3 regions of the Alloalcanivorax venustensis genome follow, and region 1 is predicted to be linked to each of the others. Evidence: predicted binding sites of a transcription regulator. Region 1 holds the regulator's gene; each other region holds the start of a gene.
The links. The regulator LexA, encoded in region 1, represses DNA repair genes until DNA is damaged. The targets are predictions, from matches to a motif close to TACTGTNTANNTANACAGTA.

Region 1 (3,255 bases):
CTACCGGATTCCGGAAAGCCGCATCCATGTGGAACTGGGGTCGATCGAAAAAACCATCCTCGACAAGGCCGACGACATCGGCGCCGATCTGATCGTGGTTGGCAGCCACACCCGCAGTGGCCTGGCCCTGCTGCTCGGCTCCACCGCGCGCGGCCTGGTGCCCGGCGCCCACTGCGACGTGCTCGCCGTGAAAATGGACAAGCGCAAGAAGGAAAGCTAGCGGAAACTGTGGGAGCGGGCCCCGCCCGCGAAAGGCAAGCGGAGCTTGCCGGCGGGATTCCAGAGGCTTTTCTATGAAGCCGCCAACAGGGTCTCTGGTATCCTGCCGGGCGGCCTGGCGGCGCCCTTTCGCGGGCAAGGCCCACTCCCACAGGGTGCCATTAGGTGAGTTGGGCGTTACCAGTGGCGCTGGGCGGCTTAGTGTTCCACCTGTAAAGCAGCCCGGCGAGTTCGCGGGCTTGCGTTTTGAGCGCGGCCAGCTCTTCGTCGCTGTCCCGGGGGCCGGTGAAGATCGGCACCTTGCGCAGCGCCGCCACCAGCTCCTGGTCCGGCGCCTGCATCCGCTGCACTTCCACCGCCCAGCGGATCTGATGCACCAGCATATGGAAGAACGCCAGCCGGGTGGCCAGCGTGTAGGGCGAGTCGGGGCGGTCGAAATCGGTGAATTCCAGCTTCGCCATCACCGCCTCGCGGGCGGCGTCCGCCACGCGGATGGTGGCGCTGCGGGCGGTGCCCAGCAGCATGGACAGCGTCCCGAACACCTCGCCCGGGGACACGTAATACAGCACCGCCGAGGGTGCGCCGTCGGCGCTCTCGCCCTGCACCACCAGCTGGCCGCGCAGCAGAAAGTACAGTGACGATTCCACTTCCCCGGCGCGGATCACCCGGTCGCCGGGGCCGGCCTCGATGATTTCCGTGCGCGCCAGAAGCAGCGCCCGCTGGTCCGCGTCGTCACGCGCCACCTCATTGAAAAACGGCACGCCGGAAAGCAGTGCCTCCACCCGCGCGTGATCCGATTCCTGCCATTGGGCGTGCTTCATGTCTCCCCTCTTCCCCGTGTATGGCGGCCTCATCCTAGCCCGAACGTTTCCCGGATTGCCACCGCCGAACAGGCCGTATTCACTCGCACGGTGCAAAAAACCACTGGACATATTACACTGTCCGTATTATCAGTGTACGTAACAGCGGAACCGTGCCCGAGGAGGCCGACATGAGCATCGCATTAACCGCACGCCAACAGCAGGTTCTCGATTGCATTCGTGCGTCCCAGATGGAGACCGGCATGGCCCCGACCCGGGCTGAAATCGCCGAACGCATGGGCTTTCAATCGAAGAACGCCGCGTCCGACCACCTGCGCGCCCTGGAGCGCAAGGGCTACATCCGCCTGCACGGCGACCGCTCGCGGGGCATCCAGCTTCTCGATCTGGCCCTGGAGATGGGCGATGAGGTGCCGGTGGTGGGCAAGGTCGCCGCCGGTACGCCGATCGAGGCGATCGAAAACGTGGAGCGCACCGTGCCGGTGCCCCAGGGGCTGTTTCGCCAGCGCCCCACCTATCTTCTCAAGGTCCAGGGCGATAGCATGATCGAAGCCGGCATTTTCGACGGTGACCTGATCGCGGTTCGCAAAAGCCAGACCGCCCGGTCCGGCGAGATCGTGGTGGCGCGCATTGACGATGAAGTCACGGTGAAAACCCTTAAACTAAATCGTTCCAGCGCCACGCTGCTGCCGGCCAACGACGCCTACGCGCCGATCCGCGTGGCCGCCGACGAGCTGATGATCGAGGGTATTTTCGTGGGTCTGATCCGTGATCCCAATGCGCATTGACACCGTTAACCGCCTTTTGGCAACCCTGTTGCTGGGCATCGCTCTGGCCGCCTGCCAGGGCAACGCCGGCGCCGGCGACGACGCCAGTAACGAGAGTAGTGAGAGACAGAACCGTATGTCGGACACCCGTTTGCTTGCCCCCTGCCCGTCCGCGCCGAATTGCGTGTCGAGCCTTGCCGAGGACGAACGTCACCGGGTGGCGCCGCTGCCCGGCGCCGGCAACCGCGCCGACAGCCTGGCGATGCTGGAAGAGGTGCTCGACACCCTGCCCCGGGTGGCCTACGAGCGGATCGGTCCGGCCCGCATTCAGGCCCGCTTCACCAGCCGGATTCTGCGGTTCGTTGATGATGTGACCCTGTACGTGCACGACGACGGTCTGATCGACGTGCGCTCCGCCTCGCGCATCGGTTACTGGGACCTGGGCGCCAACCGGCGCCGGGTGGAAGACCTGCGCGAGCGCCTCAACGCGCGCCTTGGACAACCCCAGCCCAGCCACGGATGAGCGGCATGCCGGAGCACGGCCCGCGCTGGGCGGACATCGGCGTCAATCTTGGCGACAAGCAGTTCGCCGAGGACAGTGAACAGGTGCTGGCCCGCGCCGCCGACAGCGGCGTGGCCCTGATGTTGCTCACCGGCACCAGTGTGCCGGAGTCGGAAGCCGCCGTGGCGCTGTGCCGGCAATGGGCCGACGCCGGCCCGGCCCTGTTCGCCACCGCCGGCATTCACCCGCACAACGCCCGCTTTTTCGACGCCGAGGCCGGCCACGCGCTGGCCGGGCTGCTGGCGCACCCCGAGGTGGCGGCGGCCGGGGAGATGGGCCTGGACTTCAACCGCGACTTCTCGCCCCGGGACGACCAGGAAAGCGCCTTCGAGGCACAGCTGGCGCTGGCCGCCGAGGCCGGCAAGCCGGTGTTCCTGCATCAGCGCGACGCCCACCACCGTTTCCTGCCGATTCTGAAAGCCTGGCGGCACAAGCTGCCCGCCGCCGTGGTGCACTGCTTCACCGATCAGCGCGAGGCCCTGTTCGACTACCTGGATCTGGATTGCCACATCGGCATCACCGGCTGGGTGTGCGATGAGCGGCGCGGTGGCGCCCTGGCGGAGCTGGTGCCGGAGATTCCCGGCGACCGCCTGCTGCTGGAAACCGACGCGCCCTATCTGCTGCCCCGGGATCTGCCGGAGAAGCCACCGCGCAAGCGCCGCAACGAGCCCTGCTATCTGCCCTGGATCGGGCGGCGGATCGCGGCGTTGCGTGGCGAGAGTGAGGCGGATCTGGCAGAGCGCACCTTTGCCAATACCCGCGCTTTTCTCAGGCTTTCTCCGCGCGCCAGTTGAAGTCGACTTCCAGCGGCGGTTGCGGGCCGTCTTCGGGCTGGCCGGCCATTTCCGCGTAGGGCGAGTTGTGCACCAGCACCGCCTTGTCGGTGGTC
Region 2 (3,255 bases), 780 kb from region 1:
ATGGGCAGTACTTTTTCCAGCAGGGAAAGGGTGTGCGCCGGCCGGGTCAGTGAGTAGCCACCGAACACACGCAGCCCGGCCACTTCCGGCGCCACATTGATGTAACCGTGCTGGTAGCGGCCGAGTTCGGCGATAAGATCGGCCAGGCGAATGTCGTCGGCGACCAGCACCCCCCGGTGCCAGGCTTCCCGGGCGGGGTCGGCCGCCGACAGCGGCTGGAGGGCGGCGCGCGAAAACCGGGTTTGTTGCCCGGTCGGCACGATTCGTGTGCTCTCTCCGCCATTGGTGACCGCCACTTCGCCCTGATAGACCGCCACCAGGGTGGTGTCGTCTTCGCTTCGAACGGTGAAGCGAGTGCCCAGCGGGCGCACCTGGCCTTGCGCGGTGGAGACGGTAAGCGGCCGGTCATCCCGGGCGGTGGCGAGCAGAATTTCACCGGTGATCAGATCGATGCGCCGGCTTTCCCCGTCAAAGTCGGTGTTAATAGCGGTGTTGGTATTCAGCCAGAGCCGGCTGCCGTCCGGCAGAGCCAGTTCACGGATCTCACCGGTGCCGGTGCGATGGCTGGCGCCCCAGGCGGCCACCACTGTGGGCAGCGGGGACGCACCCCAGCCGGCCCAACCGAGACCGCCGACACCGAAAAGCAGCGCCATGCCTTTGATCATGCCGCGTCGGTCCAGGCGCCTTTGGCGGGTTCGGGCCAGCGTCGCCTCGGCCTGGTCGGGATCGTCACCACTCGCCATGCTGAACTGCTGCTCCACGCGCTCCACCATTTGCCAGCCGCGATGGTGCTCCGGGCTGGCTTCCAGCCAGTGCCGCCAGCGGCGGACGTCGGCCTCGGACGCCTCGCCGGCCCGCAGCAGCGCGAACCACTCGGCGGCCTCGGCGAGCACCCGTTGGCTCGGTGCCGGGTTCATGCCGGATCGCCATTATCCAGGCCCAGCCGGGACTGCAAACGCAGGCAGGCGAGCATGGCGCGGGACAGGTAATTGCGCACGGTGCGATCGGAAACCCCCAGATCGGCGGCCACCTCCTTGGCGCTCCTGCCGTGCACCATGGACTGGATAAACGCCTCGGCCACCGGAGCCGGCAAGCGCTTGAGCATCGCGTCCACCGCCACCAGGGCTTGCAGCGCGGCGGTCTGTCGCTCCGCCGAGGGCACCGCGTCTAGGGGACGGTTGGCGAGGGTTTCCAGCCAGGCCCGCTCCACCTCCCGGCGGCGCCAGAGGTCCACGCACAGGCCCCGTGCCATGCGGCTGAGGTAGGCCCGCGCGCCGTGGTGATCAAGTGGGCGGGATGATGTCAGCAGGCGCACGAAGGCGTCGTGGGCCAGATCCGCCGCGTCGTCGGCGTTGCCCAACCGTCGCCGCAGCACGCCGTGCAGCCAGCCGTGGTACTCGGCATAAAGCGTATTTACGGACAGTGACTGTGATCTTCCCCCGGACATGGCCCGCCCCCGAACGATGAAACGCAGAAGGGCTGGACTATAGGTGAGAATGAATATCATTACAATGTTGTAGGAGATGTCCGCCGCTGTCCTCCATTGGCTTATTTGTTACGCGGGCGGGACGTGTATCATGGCCTCCATCGTCAGACACGGCGCAGGGGTTGCACCCTGAACAAACACTGCCCATAATGCTGTCCAGAAAGACAGTGCTGGCCATCGGGTCAGTTTCTGTGCCAATGGATGGAATCGGAGAGGGGTTCACAAATGAGCGACAAGAGTAAGGCACTGTCGGCGGCGCTGTCTCAGATCGAGCGCCAGTTCGGTAAAGGTTCGGTGATGCGCATGGGCGACCAGAAGCGCGAGCGCATTCCCGCCATTTCCACCGGCTCCCTGGGGCTGGATATCGCCCTGGGCATCGGTGGCCTGCCGAAAGGCCGGATCGTCGAAATTTACGGCCCGGAGTCCTCCGGTAAGACCACGCTGACCCTGAGCGTGATCGCCCAGGCGCAGAAGCAGGGCGCCACCTGCGCGTTCGTGGACGCGGAGCACGCCCTGGACCCGGATTACGCGGAAAAACTCGGCGTTAACGTGGACGACCTGCTGGTGTCCCAGCCGGACACCGGCGAGCAGGCGCTGGAAATCACCGACATGCTGGTGCGTTCCGGCGCCGTCAACGTGGTGATCGTGGACTCCGTGGCGGCCCTGGTGCCGAAGGCGGAAATCGAAGGCGAGATGGGCGACGCCCACGTGGGCCTGCAGGCCCGCCTGATGAGCCAGGCGCTGCGCAAGATCACCGGTAACGTGAAAAACGCCAACTGCCTGGTGATGTTCGTCAACCAGATCCGCATGAAGATCGGTGTGATGTTCGGCAACCCGGAAACCACCACCGGCGGCAACGCCCTCAAGTTCTACTCCTCCGTGCGGTTGGACATCCGTCGTATCGGCGCGGTGAAGCAGGGCGACGAAGTCACCGGTAACGAAACCCGGGTGAAGGTGGTCAAGAACAAGGTGGCGCCACCGTTCAAACAGGCGGAATTCCAGATTCTCTACGGCCAGGGCATCAATCAGCTGGGCGAAGTGCTGGACCTGGGTGTTCAGCAGGGCCTGGTGGACAAGTCCGGCGCCTGGTACGCCTACCAGGGCGACAAGATCGGCCAGGGCAAGCAGAACGCCTGCGACTATCTGGCCGAGCACCCGGACGTGGCCCAAGCCATCGAGAAGGAAATCCGTGCCCGCCTGCTGAATGTGGTCACCCCCGCCAGCGAGGAAGCGGCGGTGGCCGAGGGCGACGAGGCGCAAGACGGCAAGGATGACTGAACGGCGCCGGCGACAGCGGGGCCCCGAAGACGGCCCCGCCGACCCTTCAGAGTTACGCCAGTATGCGGTGAAGATGCTGGCGCGCCGGGACCACGGCCGTGCCGAGTTGCGCGTCAAGATGGCGCGCAAGTTCGGCGACAGCGAGGCGCTGGACGCGGCGCTGGACTGGTGCCAGGAACACGACTTTCTGAATGACCGGCGCTTCGCCGGTTTTTTTGTGCGTTCGCGGATCGAGCGCGGCCAGGGCCCGTTGCGCATCCGCTCCGAGCTTCAGCAGCGAGGCCTTCCGGAGGCCCTGGTCAAGGAGGCCCTGGAACAGGCCGAGTGTGACTGGTTTGCCCTGGCCCGCGAGACCCACGCCCGGCGCTTCCGCCGGCCGCCGGCGGACCGCAAGGAAAAAGCCCGCCAGTTGCGCTTTCTGCAGTCCCGGGGCTTCGACGCGGAGCAGAGCTTCAACGCGCTGGATCTGGCCGGGGAAGAAGACCTCGACT
Region 3 (3,255 bases), 1.5 Mb from region 1:
AAGAGATCGAGAACCGCCAGCACATGATCGCCGAGAAGCACGGCTACGAGATCGTCGATCACTCCCTGGTTCTCTACGTCAAACCGAAGGCCAAAAAGCGCTAACGCACGCGCCGGGGCCTCTCCCTAGGCCACCCGCTGACCCTTGTCCAGCATCTCGCGGGCATGGGTGAGGGTGGACTCCGTAATCTCCACGCCCCCCAGCATGCGGGCGACTTCCTCCACCCGGGCCCCGGTATCCAGGCTCTGGATGCGGGTATGGGTGGTGTCTTTCCCCTGAATCTTGTGCACCTGCCAGTGCTGGTGGCCCTGGGCGGCGACCTGCGGCTGGTGGGTGATACACAGCACCTGGGCGTGCTCGCCCAGTTCGCGCAGCAGGCGGCCGACGATCTCCGCCACGCCACCGCCGACGCCCACGTCCACCTCGTCGAAGACCAGGCTGGGCACGGTCAGGTTGCGCGCGCAGATCACCTGAATCGCCAGGCTCACCCGCGACAGCTCGCCGCCGGAGGCCACCTTGGCCAGGGCCCGTAGCGGCTGCCCCGGGTTGGCGGAAAAGCGGAATTCCACCTCTTCCAGGCCGTCCGGCCCGGGTTTGCTCTCTTCCAGCACGGTTTCCAGGCGCGCCGCCTTCATGCCCAGCGCTTTGAGCTGCTTCTGGATTTGCTGGGTCAGGCGGGTGCCGGCCTCCCGGCGGCGCCGGCCCAGGGCGCGGGCGCTTTCCATATAGGTTTCGCGGGCCGTCTGCTCGGCGGCGGCGAGCGCTTCCAGATGCTCGTCGAAATGCTCCAGGGTGTTCGCTTCCTCGGCCAGCTTGCGGTGGTGCTCAATCAGTTCCTCGGGGCGCAGGCGGTGTTTGCGCGCCAGCGTGTAGGTCTGGTCGAGCCGTTCTTCCACCTGGCTGAGACGCTGCGGATCCAGATCCAGCTTTTCCAGATAATGGCGCAGGTCGTCGGCAGCGGCCTCCACCTGCAGGCGAGCGGATTCCACCGTGTCGAAAACCGTGGCCAGGGCGTCGTCGCTGCGGCGCGCCTCCTCCACCCAGTGGCTGACCTGGCCGAGCTGGTCGTTGCAGGTGCCTTCGTCGCCGTCGTAAAGCGCGGTGACCGCCTGCTGGCAGAGCCGTATCAGCGCTTCCGCGTTGCCCAGGCGCTGCTGCTCCTGTTCCAGTTCCGGCAGCTCCCCTTCGGTGAGCGCCAGGGCGTCCAGCTCCTCGAGCTGAAAGCGCAGCAGTTCTTGCCGCTCGGTTTGCTCGCGGGCGCTGGCCAGGGCGTCATCGTGGGCGCGGCGGGCCTTCTGCCAGGCGCGCCAGTGGTCGCGCACCTGCTCCGCCTGGGCGCCGGCCTCGGCGAAGTTGTCCAGCAACTGGCGGTGGGTTTCCTTGCGCAGCAGGGCCTGGTGCTCATGCTGGCTGTGGATGCTGATCAGCATCTCGCCGAGCTCCCGGACCTCGGTGAGCGGTGTGGGGGTGCCGTTGATGTAGGCCCGCGAGCGGCCGTCGGCCCGCACGGTGCGGCGCAGCAGGCACTCGTTGCCGTTGTCCAGTTCCCGCTCGCCCAGCCAGGCCCGGGCCGCCGGGTTGTCCGCCACGTCGAAGGTGGTCAGCACTTCCGCGCGGTCGCAGCCGGGGCGCACCACGGCGCTGTCGGCCCGTTCACCCAGGGTCAACGACAGGGCGTCGATGATCACCGACTTGCCGGCGCCGGTCTCGCCGCTGATCACGGTAAGGCCGGGCTCGGGCTCCAGCTCGAGCTGGTCGACGGTGGCGAAGTGGCGAACGCTGAGGTGCGTGAACATGGACTGTCCTTTTGGCCAGTAGTGAGTCGATATTAGGCGATTCCGGCGGCCAGTGTAAGCCCCGTTTCTGGACGGCGGTGCGTCGGTGTGCGGAGAATGGCCCTTCCGTGGTTATACTGAGGCTTCATCACGGGTAATAGAAGTATGGCCAAGTTGGAATTGAACGAACGCAAACAACGGTTGCTGATGGCGCTGGTGGAGCGGCACATCCGCCACGGCCAGCCGGTGGGCTCCAAGACCCTGGCCACCGGCAGCGGCCTGGCGGTCAGCCCGGCCACCATCCGTAATCTGATGGCGGAGCTGGAAGACATGGGGTTGCTGGCCAGCCCCCATACCTCCGCCGGCCGGGTGCCCACCGAACGCGGCTACCGGCTTTACGTGGACACCCTGCTGGCGTCCAGCACCATGGAGCGCCCGGATAACGCCCGCCTGCGCGACGAACTGCGCCAGATGCTGGCGCCGGACCAGTCGCCCGAGGCGCTGGTCTCCCAGGCCTCGCGCAGCCTGGCGGAACTGACCCGCATGGCGGGCCTGGTGGCGGTGCCGCGCCGCGACGTGACCACCCTGCGGCAGGTGGAGTTTCTGCCCCTCTCCGGCCAGCGGGTGCTGGTGGTGCTGGTGGTCAACCGCTCCGAGGTGCAGAACCGCATTATCCAGACCAGCCGGGACTACAACGAGGTGGAGCTGCGCCAGGCCGCCAATTACATCAACAAGACCTACGCCGGCTGCGACCTGGATAATATCTGCGAGGGGCTGCTGAGCACCATGGACGCGGACCGCGCGCAGATGGACGTGCTCATGCAGGCGACCATGGACATCGCCGGCAAGGCGCTGCGCCAGGACCGCAAGGACTCCGATTACGTGGTGTCCGGGGAATCCAACCTGCTGGAAGGCGGCCAGATGGACAGCATCGAGAAGGTCCGCGATCTGTTCGACGCCTTCAACCGCAAGCGCGACATCCTGCATTTGCTGGAGCGCAGCATGAAAGCCGATGGCGTGCAGATCTTCATCGGCCGCGAGTCCGGCTACCAGCCGTTCGAGGAGTACTCGCTGGTCTCCGCCCCCTACAAGGTCGACAACGGCCCGGTGGGCGTCCTGGCGGTGGTCGGCCCCACCCGCATGGACTACGAGAAGGTGATTCCCACCGTGGACATCACCGCCCGCATCCTCTCCGCCGCGCTTACCCAACTCTGAGAACAGTTAAGAGTTAACAGTGAACAGTTAACAGTGAACAGTTAATAGCGAAAACCCCGCGGGCCGCCGGCTGCGGGCCTGTCGGAGGGCCGAGTGCCCTCGAAAAGCCGGCGCGGGCACGGCCTTTACGAGGCACCACGCTCGCCCGCGCACTATTAACTATTCACTGTTAACTGTTCACCGCCTCCCCTTCTTCCCTTGAATCCGGCGCTGCCGTTCCCATATCTTTGCCCGCTTTCCCAGAATTCGGGACGTGTGGAGTGGA

Region 2: the regulator LexA is predicted to act here: its motif matches at 1,637-1,656, upstream of recA (recombinase RecA).
Region 3: the regulator LexA is predicted to act here: its motif matches at 1,798-1,817, upstream of recN (DNA repair protein RecN).

Annotation. Positions count from the first base shown of each region.
Region 1 is NZ_CP179934.1:1,978,450-1,981,704, reverse strand. It holds gene ACMG4O_RS09345 (universal stress protein) at 1-220, shown strand, start outside; gene ACMG4O_RS09340 (cyclic nucleotide-binding domain-containing protein) at 381-1,040, opposite strand; gene lexA (transcriptional repressor LexA) at 1,211-1,825, shown strand; gene ACMG4O_RS09330 (DUF1499 domain-containing protein) at 1,815-2,327, shown strand; gene ACMG4O_RS09325 (TatD family hydrolase) at 2,333-3,160, shown strand; gene ACMG4O_RS09320 (DUF6482 family protein) at 3,135-3,255, opposite strand, start outside.
Region 2 is NZ_CP179934.1:2,761,138-2,764,392, reverse strand. It holds gene ACMG4O_RS12960 (FecR domain-containing protein) at 1-917, opposite strand, end outside; gene ACMG4O_RS12955 (sigma-70 family RNA polymerase sigma factor) at 914-1,447, opposite strand; gene recA (recombinase RecA) at 1,712-2,764, shown strand; gene ACMG4O_RS12945 (regulatory protein RecX) at 2,757-3,255, shown strand, end outside.
Region 3 is NZ_CP179934.1:68,923-72,177, reverse strand. It holds gene fur (ferric iron uptake transcriptional regulator) at 1-104, shown strand, start outside; gene recN (DNA repair protein RecN) at 126-1,796, opposite strand; gene hrcA (heat-inducible transcriptional repressor HrcA) at 1,941-2,990, shown strand.